3 regions of the Nocardioides sp. dk884 genome follow, and region 1 is predicted to be linked to each of the others. Evidence: riboswitches for the same ligand, from Rfam matches in the RefSeq annotation. Region 1 holds a riboswitch; each other region holds the start of a gene.
What was found. A riboswitch is a leader RNA that binds a small molecule or an ion and turns the genes downstream of it on or off. The one in region 1 is predicted to bind cobalamin.
Positions count from the first base shown of each region.

Region 2: another riboswitch for cobalamin. It lies ahead of GFH29_RS11675 (hypothetical protein); the one in region 1 lies ahead of GFH29_RS06315 (prenyltransferase/squalene oxidase repeat-containing protein).
Region 3: another riboswitch for cobalamin. It lies ahead of GFH29_RS12160 (hypothetical protein); the one in region 1 lies ahead of GFH29_RS06315 (prenyltransferase/squalene oxidase repeat-containing protein).

Region 1 is NZ_CP045649.1:1,300,899-1,304,163, reverse strand. It holds gene GFH29_RS06320 (hypothetical protein) at 1-338, opposite strand, end outside; gene GFH29_RS06315 (prenyltransferase/squalene oxidase repeat-containing protein) at 335-1,972, opposite strand; cobalamin riboswitch at 2,050-2,173, opposite strand; gene GFH29_RS06310 (prenyltransferase/squalene oxidase repeat-containing protein) at 2,247-3,265, opposite strand, start outside.
Region 2 is NZ_CP045649.1:2,408,851-2,412,115, forward strand. It holds gene GFH29_RS11670 (hypothetical protein) at 1-1,355, opposite strand, end outside; cobalamin riboswitch at 1,445-1,513, opposite strand; cobalamin riboswitch at 1,649-1,778, shown strand; gene GFH29_RS11675 (hypothetical protein) at 1,850-2,905, shown strand; gene GFH29_RS11680 (HNH endonuclease signature motif containing protein) at 2,930-3,139, shown strand; gene GFH29_RS11685 (hypothetical protein) at 3,156-3,265, opposite strand, start outside.
Region 3 is NZ_CP045649.1:2,512,664-2,515,928, reverse strand. It holds gene GFH29_RS12165 (Ig-like domain repeat protein) at 1-787, shown strand, start outside; gene GFH29_RS12160 (hypothetical protein) at 875-1,945, opposite strand; cobalamin riboswitch at 2,016-2,156, opposite strand; cobalamin riboswitch at 2,276-2,344, shown strand; gene GFH29_RS20815 (hypothetical protein) at 2,516-3,265, shown strand, end outside.

The DNA.
Region 1 (3,265 bases):
CCGTCGGACCACCACAGGCCCCAGTAGGCGTCCGCCGGGGCGGCGTTGATGCACGGGTCGCTGCTCGGGACGCCCTCGACGCGGCACACGAAGCCCGCGGACCGTTGGGCGTAGGTGAGCTCGACCCCGCTGTCGGCGAAGATCGCGGTGGCCTTCTTGCCCCCGCCGTCGGCGTCACAGGACTCCTGGAGCCCGCCGCCGAGGGCGCCGAAGTCGACGACCACGCTCACGCCGCGACCGTCGGTGCAGGTGGCCGCGCTGGCCGGCGGCGCGGCCGTGAGCGGTGCCAGGCACAGCAGCCCGGCGAGCAGCGCCGCGGCGGCCCGGACCCTGCTCATCGCGGCACCACCGTCACGGTGACCGAGCGCCGCCGGTCGGCGAAGGCGCCGCGGACCGCGAGGGTCGCCGGGCCGGCCTTGCCGGTGACGCGGAGCCGCGGGGTCCAGCGACCCGAGGCGTCGCTGGTGCCGCGGGCGACGACCTTGCCGCGGAAGCGGAGGGTCGCAGGCTCGCGGGCGGCCAGGCCGCGCACCCGCACCGGGACGGTCCGGCCTCGGGCGACGCGGGCGCGCAGCTTCACCACCGGGGTGGTCGCCGCGAGCGCACGCAGGCGGGACGGGAACGGCGTGACCGAGCCGGAGGTCGCCACCGCGCGCACGGCGTGCGTCGCGGTGCGGGCCGGCAGCTTCATCAGGGCGCGGGCGGCACCGGTGTGGTCGGCGCGGACCTGACGGCGGCTGCCCGCCACGGTGACGCAGACCGGCTCGCCGGGGGCCAGGGGCCCGAGCCACACGGCCACGCGGGTGCCGGCGCGGTGGAACCGCGGCGGGGCCATCGGAGGGACCACCACCTCGTCGACGCGTCCGGGTGCCCAGGTGAGCGCCGGCAGCGCCTGCGCGCTCGCGCGACGCACCTGGTCGCGCAGCTCCGCGACACCGGAGCTCTTCACCGTGTCGAGCCCCGCGGCGTCGTAGGCGATCGCCCCGAGGTCACCGGCACGGTACGGCGTGCACGCGCCCGCGTGGGCGAGCTGCTGGCCACGGACCCAGCCGGCGGCACGGGCCGCAGCCTTGGTGCGACCCGCCTCCCCCAGCGCCCAGGCGGCGAGACCGGTGCTGTTGGCGTTCGGCGCCTCGGTGGCCACGCCGCCACCGAACGAGCCGTCGCCGCGCTGGCTGCGCCGCAGCCAGTCGAGGGCCGCCGTGAGGTGGGGCTTCACGTCCGCATGGTCGGCCTGGGGCAGCAGCGAGAGCACCGCGAGCGCGGTGACATCGGTGTCCGGCTCGGCGCCCGGCGCGCCGTCGCAGGTCTGGTCGGCCGCCTCGACGGCGCCGAGCTCGAGGCGGAAGAAGCCCGCCGCGCACTGCTGGTCGAGCAGGTAGGAGGTCGCCGCGGCGGCCTCGGTGCTTCCCGCGGCCTCAAGTGCGCGAACGGCGTAGGCCTGGCCCAGGGCGTTGGCGTAGTCGCCGTACGTGCTGCGATCCACGATCCGGCCGGCGGCCGGGCCGGAGTCGGTCGTGACCTGCTCGAGGGCCGCGATCAGGTCCCGGCCGCCGAAGGCGCGCGGGTCGCGCTCCGCGACCACCGCGAGGACCGCAGCCTTGGCGGTGGCGCCGGCGTAGCTGCTGTCGGCGTCACCGAAGGCGTCGCCGGTGACATAGGCGTCGAGCGAGGTGGCCAGGGCGTCGGCGACCTGCTGCACTCCGTCCTCGGAGCCCACGGCGGCCAGCGCCAGCGCGACGTCGATGGAGAGCCCGTGGTCGGGACCCCACTCACCCTCGACGAGACCGCCGGTGAGCTGGCTGGTGAGCCACCGGGCGCCGGCGGTCGCCGGACCGGACGGGGCCGTGGCGGTCCCGGTCGGTGTCGGCGCCGCCACGGCAGGCGTCGGGCCGGTGACCGCCAGGCCGCCGGTCACCAGGGCTGAGAGGAGAGCAAGCACGCCGGTACGGCGCACGATGGAGGAGCTCATGGTTCCTTCCCGCTGCACACAGCGGGGGCACTACCCGGAACCGGGCGGTGACCACCGCTGCTTTCCACGACAGCGTTGTGATCAGGATGCGTCGTGACAGGTGCTCCGGCTCGTCGTCGCTGCGGGTGCAGCCACGACCTACGGTTGCGGGTCAGCGCCGGACTTGGACCGGCTTTCCCCACCACGGGCATATGGATGTGTCTGCGGAACATACCCCACCCGGGCGGGCTCGCGCGCGCCGTGGGCCGTGGGGTGTGAGGCGCTCCACGTCCGCTCAGACAGCGGGGTCCACCGGAATCGCTCCGGTGAGCGTGCGGACCTCGAGGCCGGCCGGGACCGTGCCCGCCAGGGGCACCTCCAGGGTGTCCCCGGTGCCGACCAGCTCCTCGGCGTACCCACCCGGGCCGGTGAGGCACGCCGGCTCGCCGTCGCCGAGACCATCGATGCGGACCTCGTCCTCGGAAGCTGTCGCGACGACCTCGCCTGCGGGCTCACCGACCAGCTGGAGCAGCGGCGCCGCCTGGGCGGTCGCCCGCCGCCACTGGTCGCGCACGACCGGGTCGCGCAGCTCCCCCGCCGCAGCGTCGGCGGCGTAGGCGACGGCGCCGGTGGGCAGCCGGGTGGCCCCGCAGCTGGGCTCGGTGACCTGTCGCGCCGCCACCCACTCCGCGGCCCGGGCCGCCTCCGCGGTGCGGCCGGCGCGCTGCAGTGCGAGCCCCGCGAGCCCGGTGCTGTTGGCGTTGAGCCCCTCCGTCCCGGTGGCGCCGCCGAACCCGCCGTCGGCGTCCTGGGTCGCGACCAGCCAGTCGACGGCTGCGTCGACCGCCGAGCCAGCGGCCTCCCCCGGCACGTCCTGCAGGGCGAGGACGGCGAGCGCGGTCACGTCGGTGTCGGGCTGGTCGAGGCGTCGGGGGCCGTCCCCGCACGCCTGCGGAGCGTCGGGGGCGGCGAAGTAGAGCCGGAACCAGCCCGGCTCGCACTGCTGGGCGATCAGGTAGTCCGCTGCAGCGGACGCCTCCGGGGAGCCGGCGCCGGTGAGGGCACGCACGGCGTAGGTCTGGCCGATCGCATTGGCGTAGTCGGACCCCTTCGGGTCCCGGACGTCGTCGGCGAGCCGGCCCGCGAGCGCACCGTCGTCGGCGACCAGATCCTCGAGGCGGGCCAGCACGTCGGTGCCGTCGACGTCGCGGGGGTCGCCGCCGCTCACCTCGGCGAGCACGGCCACCTTCGCCACCGAGCCCGCGAAGGTGTCGGGGCTGCCGAAGTCCACGCCCGTCGTGTAGCTCTCCACTG
Region 2 (3,265 bases), 1.1 Mb from region 1:
CGCCGCCGCTGCGCCCACCACCACCCGAGCGGGGCGAGCAGGAGCAGCGCACCGAGCAGGGCCATGGCGCCGGACACGCCCTGGCTGGCCGCGCCGGTGGCGGCGCTCGGCTCCCCGATCTCCTCCTCGCCCCACACCGCGTCGGCCGGGCCGGAGGCACCCGCAGCCGGCGGAGCGCTGGGACGGGCGGACGCCTGGGCGCCGGGCCGGGCGGACCCTTGGGCGCCGGGCTGGGCTGACTGTGGCGCAGTCGGCTGACCAGTCGGACTGGCGGCGGGTGCTGCGGGCGCCGGGGTGCCCGGCGCGACCGGGGGCACCGGAGCGGTGCTCGGCGCGGGCGTCGCCGGCCCGGCGGGGCCTGCGGGCTGATCGGTGGACGGCGTGGACGGCGTGGCCGGTGCCTCGGGGCCACCGGAGCCACCGGGTGCCCCGGGGGCGTCGGGCACGCCGGGCGCGAGGCCGGGGTCGAACTGGGCGCCGCGGTCCTCCGCCTCGCCGTGCTCGGAGGGGACCACCGTCCACTGCGCGTAGGCCGGGTCGCTGATCGGGCGGTCCTGGCCGCCGCCGAAGTTCAGGTGGTGGTTGACCCGGAACTGGTAGCGCCGGCCGGGGGTCAGGGTGCCGGGCACCGTGTAGTGCAGGTGCGCGATCTCCCCGGAGGTGTTGCTCAGCCGGGTGGCCCGGTCGAACCCGTGCCCGGGGACCGCCACCCACTCGCCCGCGTCGTCGAGGTACTCGACCCAGTAGCCGACCCCCATGACGTGGCCGACGACGTGCAGGTCGAGCTCGACGCCGGCCGGCTTGTGCTCGGCGTACCCGTCCCCGAGCAGCTTGGGGGTGCGTCCGCCGAACTGCACCACCTGCCCCAGACGGGAGCGCAGGTCGATCGAGGTGTCGTCGGCGAGACCGACGAAGCCCCACCCACCGGGCACGTCCGAGGTGGTGCGCGGCACCAGCTTCACGTGGTCGAGGCGGCCGTACCCGGGGCGCGACTCCCGGGTCCGCCCGCCCAGCCGCGCGCCGCTGGGGACCAGGCCCGTGATGGCGCCGTCGGAGTTGAACTCGATCACATAGAACTGCAGCGCCACGTCGACGCCAGGATTGCCGACCACGTCGGTGGCGAGGATCTGGTCGTACGCCGCCAGGGTGCTCTGGGTGGTGATCCGGCACGGCTCGGCGAACCCGTCGCACAGCCGGTGCTGGGTGGGCCCCTCGGCCTGGGCCACCCCGACGGTGGCCGTGACCGAGGTGACGGCGACCGCGGCGAGCAGCAGGCTCGCGAGCGGCGCGCCGAGCGGACGGCGGCGCGTCGGCGTACGCCCGGAGGACGCCGGGCAGGCGGGACGGCGAGGCATCGGGCCCTTCCTGGGTACGGCAAGGCAGGGTGGCCCGATCGACCTCCGTGCCCGCGCTTGTGCGACGACGGGTGACGGTCATGGCCCAGGAGTTCCCGACTTGCTGGTCTCGCCAGCTCACGGTTGCGCAACAGCGCCGGATTCACACCGGCTTCCTCGCTCAGGGCCACGTTCAACTCAGTGACGACCGGATCGTGGCACACCCGTCCGAGGATCCCCGACAGCACCCCCACCCCGCCGGTCCGCGGTGACGCAGCCCACGCGACGGCGATTTCCGCGGCGGCGGCAGGCGTGCGCTAGCGTCCGGTCCCGGTACGTCGAAGGGGAAGCCGGTGCGAATCCGGCGCTGACCCGCAACCGTGACAGGCCCCGGTGAGACCCGGTCCTGAAGTCGGAGCACCTTCCGCGTCACCGTGACCAATCCACGCTGTCGAGGACTGCAGCAGGTCGCCGGCATCGCTGTCGGCTCCCCCTGCGCCGGGACCGGAGAAACCATGAAGACCCGAGGCGCGGTGCTGGCGAGTGCCGGCACTCTCCTGATCACCGCACTGACCACTGGGGCGGCCCCCGCCCACGCCGCCGACTGGCGCACCGGATGGTGCGTCGAGGACGAGGGCCTGAGCGTCGTCGTCGACTTCGGCGCCTCGACCGCCGCCACGGTCCCCACCGAGGGCTGGCTCGTGCGCTGCCTCGTCGGCGGCGAGATCCAGGCGGACGGCCAGGGCACCCGCGTGGCCGCCCTGCGGGCCGTCGGCCTCGGCGTCGACGCGGACCGCGGCGGGTACGTCACCGCCATCGACGGGGTGGAGGAGTTCGACCCCGACGGCTGGTGGTTCTTCTCGGGCGCCACCGTCGGCGGGCCGTGGGACACCGCCTACCACGACATCGTCAGCGACGGCCCGAACCTCAACAAGGCCCTCGGCGCCCGGCTCGTCGGTGACAACTGGGTCAGCGTCCCCCGCCCCGCCCCGCAGTTCGGCCAGCCCGAGCCCGACCCCGAGCCGCAGCCGGACCCGGCGGTCGCTGGCTCCACGCCGCTGGTCACCGGCCGCGCCCAGGTCGGCGTACGGCTCACCGCGGACGCGGGGTCCTGGAGCGCCGGCGCCTCGCTGGGCTACCAGTGGCTGCGCGGCAACCAACCCATCGTGGGCGCCACCCGCGCCAGCCACGTCGTCACCGCCGCCGACCGCGGGAGGCGCCTGCGCGTGCGCGTCACCGGCACACTCGCCGGCTACACCACGACCGTGCTCGTCTCAGCACCGACGGCGAACGTCGCCGCGGGAAGCCTCACGAGCGCCAAGCCGAAGATCACCGGACGGGCCAAGGTCGGCCAGCGGCTCCAGGCCAAGCCCGGTGCCTGGGGCCCCGGCACGGTGCGGTTCACCTATCGCTGGCTGCGCAACGGCAAGCCCCTCGCCGCCACCTCCCGGAACTACCGGCTACGTCCGGCGGACCGCGGCACGAGGATCACGGTGCGCGTGACCGGCAGGAAGGCGGGGTACGTCGCGGTCACCCGGGCGTCGGCGAAGTCGGTGCGCGTCAAGGGGTAGCGCACACCTGGTCGCCGCATCCGCATCCGGGACCGGGAGTGCCGCGCGGACGGTTGCACGATCCCTGCCACGTGGTGCGAAGCGCATCATCGACAACCGTGGTCAGCGGGCGGCAAGACCGATCTCGACAACGGAATGCTGCTCTGCTCGCATCATCACCATCTGATCCACGACGACCGCTACCTCCACCAACGGATGCCGAACGGCGACCTCCGCTTCGTACGGCGGACGTAGGCCGACCCACACCCCGCTAGCGCCGGAGGTCCGGGTCGAGCGGGCGCGCGAGGGGCTCGGGGTGGGCGCGACACCACCTGGCGACCGCGTGTTCCAGGCGGTCCCAGACCTGCTCGTCGAGCACCG
Region 3 (3,265 bases), 1.2 Mb from region 1:
GCGGTTCGCGAAGGACGGGGGCAACCCGGTCAGCGCACTCACGTCGTACTACGTCGAGGGCGGGGGCTTCTGGTACTCCAAGCCGGGCGCCGCGAGCGGGATGTCCACCGCGCAGGGGTTCTACGGGCTCACCGACTACCTCCGCTTCGTCGACGGCAAGCCGGGCCTCTACGTCATGGACGTCGTCGACCCCGAGGTGACCGTCACGACGCTCGCGGCGTCGTCGCCGCGGCCCGGCGTGGTCTCGCTCGCGGCCCAGGTCACCGGTGCGGGCGCCACGGGCACGGTCGAGTTCTCCGAAGCAGGAAGCAAGGTCGGTGACGCGGTCCTGGTCGGCGGCCGGGCAACCCTCCAGCTGACCGGCGTGGCGGCGGGCGAGCACACCTACACGGCGACCTTCCTCCCGCTGAGCTCGGCCTTCAAGGGCTCCTCCGGCACGGGGAGCGTCGTCGTGTCGCAGGTCGCGGCACAGCCGGTCCCCTCCCAGACCACCGGCCCCCAGGTCCAGGTCAAGCCCCGGGCGGTCGTCCTGAAGGCCGGCGTGCGCGCTGGTGTGGCCGTCTCGAAGGGCCAGGTGCGCTTCGTCGTCCGCAAGGGCGGCGAGAAGCTCGTGACGAGGAGCGCCCGGGTGGACGCGCGTGGCTTCGCGACCGTCACGATCAAGAAGCCCGTCCTGCGCAGGGCGCTCCAGGGCGCGAAGCTCCGAGGGACGTACCGCGTGGTCGTGCGCTACCTCGGCAGCACCGAGGTGAAGCGATCGAGCAGCTCCGGGACCTTCCGGATCTGAGCCTGGCGGCCAAGTGCCGCTCGACCGGGACGGGGCCCCGACGCGTGCGCGTCGGGGCCCCGTTTGCGGTGCCATGGTCCGTGTCGCTCAGCGGGAGACGCGGACCGTCTTCGCCGAGGTGCGGGTCGCCTTGGCGTATCCGGGCCGCGTGCCGATCACGCGGACGGAGATGCGATGGCCCACATCGGCGCGCTTCACGACGTAGGTCTTCTGCTGGGACCCAGCGATGACCTTGCCGTCACGCAGCCACCGGTAGGTGAGCTTCACCTGACCCGGCTTCCACACGGCGCTGACGGCCGTGAGCGACGTGCCGACCTTGGCCTTGCCGGCGATGCGAGGGGTGGCGGGGGTGAGCTGTCCGGCCCGAATCTTGGCGGTGGGCCTGGACTCGAGACGGGTCGAGGTGTGGCCGGGCTTGGACCCGGTCACCTCGAGGGAGATGCGCGCTCCTCGGTCCGCGGCCGTCAGCCGGTAGGAGGCCCCTCGTGCCCCCCGGATCGGCGCCCCGTCGCGCTTCCACTGGCGGGCGAACGTGACCCCGTTGCTCCAGCTCCCGAGGGTCGCGGTCAGCTGACGACCGACCTGAGCAGTGCCCGTGACCACCGGGACGGTGCCCGTCACTTCCGGCGTCTCCGGCTCGGGGTCCGGCTCCGGTTCCGGGGTCGGGTCCGCGAACTGGGGGGTGGGCCGCGGGGTCGACACCCAGTCCTGGCCGACGAGCCGGGCCCCGAGTGCCTTGTTGACGTTGGGGCCGTTCACGACGATGCCGTGGTTCGCGGTGTCCCACGGCGCGGGCACCGCGGCGCCCGAGAAGAACCACCACATGGCGTCGCCGGAGTACTCCTCGATGCCCTCGACGGCGGTGACGTACCCGGACCGGTCGGCCTCGACCGAGAGGCCGACCGCTTCCAGGGCGGCGACCCTGCTGAGCTCGGGGGAGCCCTCCACGACGCCGCCGACCAGGCACCGCACCAGGAACCCCTCCGCCGGAATGGCGTCGGCGACCTCGTTGCCGAAGTCGACCACGACGCTGAGGCCCTCGTCCTGCTGGCACCATCCGGTGCGCCAGTCGGCGGCGTGCGCGGGGGAGAGCATCCCTGGGAGGGTGCTGATGACGAGTGCGCCGGCGGCTGCCAGCGCGGACTTCTGGAACTTCACATGAACTCCGGTTCCGGAGCAGGGGAGGCCGACAGCACGCCGGCGACCTACTGCATTCCTCGACAGTGGTGGGATGGTCGCGACAGCGCGAAGGCATTCCGACTTCGACGGGGCGTGCCCGGTCGTCACGGTTGCGGGTCAGCGCCGGACTTCCACCGGCTTCCCCCTCGACGCTGATCTGGAGGTTACGACGCGGGTGTCGCCGGGCGACGAGCTGGGCATGCCGTGGGGTTCGGTGCGCGCGTGTCCGTGTGGGCGGCAGGCCGGGTCGGCGTGCGCTGCGGGGGTGTGACAGCATCCCCTCGTCACTACCCGTGACGCATCCCCACCAGAGGAAGCCGGTGCGAATCCGGCGCTGTTGCGCAACCGTGAGCTGGTCCTCCAGCAAGTCGGGAACTCCGGGGATGCAGCCGTCACCCGTCGTCGCACCAACGCGGGCTCGGAAGCCTCCTGGGGTTGCCCTGCCTGCGTGTGCCCTCTGGAGGTCCCACGATGCAGCGTTCCGCGCCGCCGCGCACCCGTTCGGGGTCGTGTCGCACTGCCGGGGCAGTGGCGGCCGGGTTGCTGGCGATGGCCCCTGTCGCGTGGTCGGCTCCAGCGCAGGCGGCCGGTGCGTCGCAGAGCGCCCTGTGCGACGGCTACACGGTCGGCCCCTGCTCGCTCTCGGTGACCATTGACGCCGGCGCGGCCGCCCCGGGCCAGCTGATCCGGGTGACCGGGGCGGGCAACCCGGGCACGCGCCTGGTGCTCCAGTTCTACATCGTGCAGTTCAACTCCCGCGGCCAGGTGACGGGCCTGGTCCCCAGCGGGGAATCCGTGGAGGGGACCACGCGTGCGCTCGGCGGTGGGCGCGGGACGCTCGACGAGGTGAAGCTGGTGCCTCGCGCCGTGCCCGACGTCCCCAGCGGGTGGGGTTTCGTGGGTCTCGCCGATGACCCGTCCCTGGACCTGTCGACCCGGATCGGTCAGGTCGTGGAGTTCGGGGGCGCCACCTTGAGGCTGCTCGGCGACGGCTACGCGGACCAGAAGCCCGTCGGGGTCCCGCTGGAGATGCACGCCATCGGCAATGTCGCGGGCGTCGGCTACTGGGTCGAGTACCTGGCCGCCGACGGTACCTGGACTCCGGTGCCCGGCCAGGGGTACGGCGCCGCTCAGCGCCTGCTCAGCAGCCCGGGGGAGATCTCGCACCTCAGCTACGTCGTACCGCCGGAGCTGGTGCCGGGACAGGCCTACCGCTTCCGGGTCAACCACCACCTGAACTACGGCGGAGCCGAGGACCGGCCGATCGCCTCGCCCGAGCATGCCGAGTGGACCGTCGTG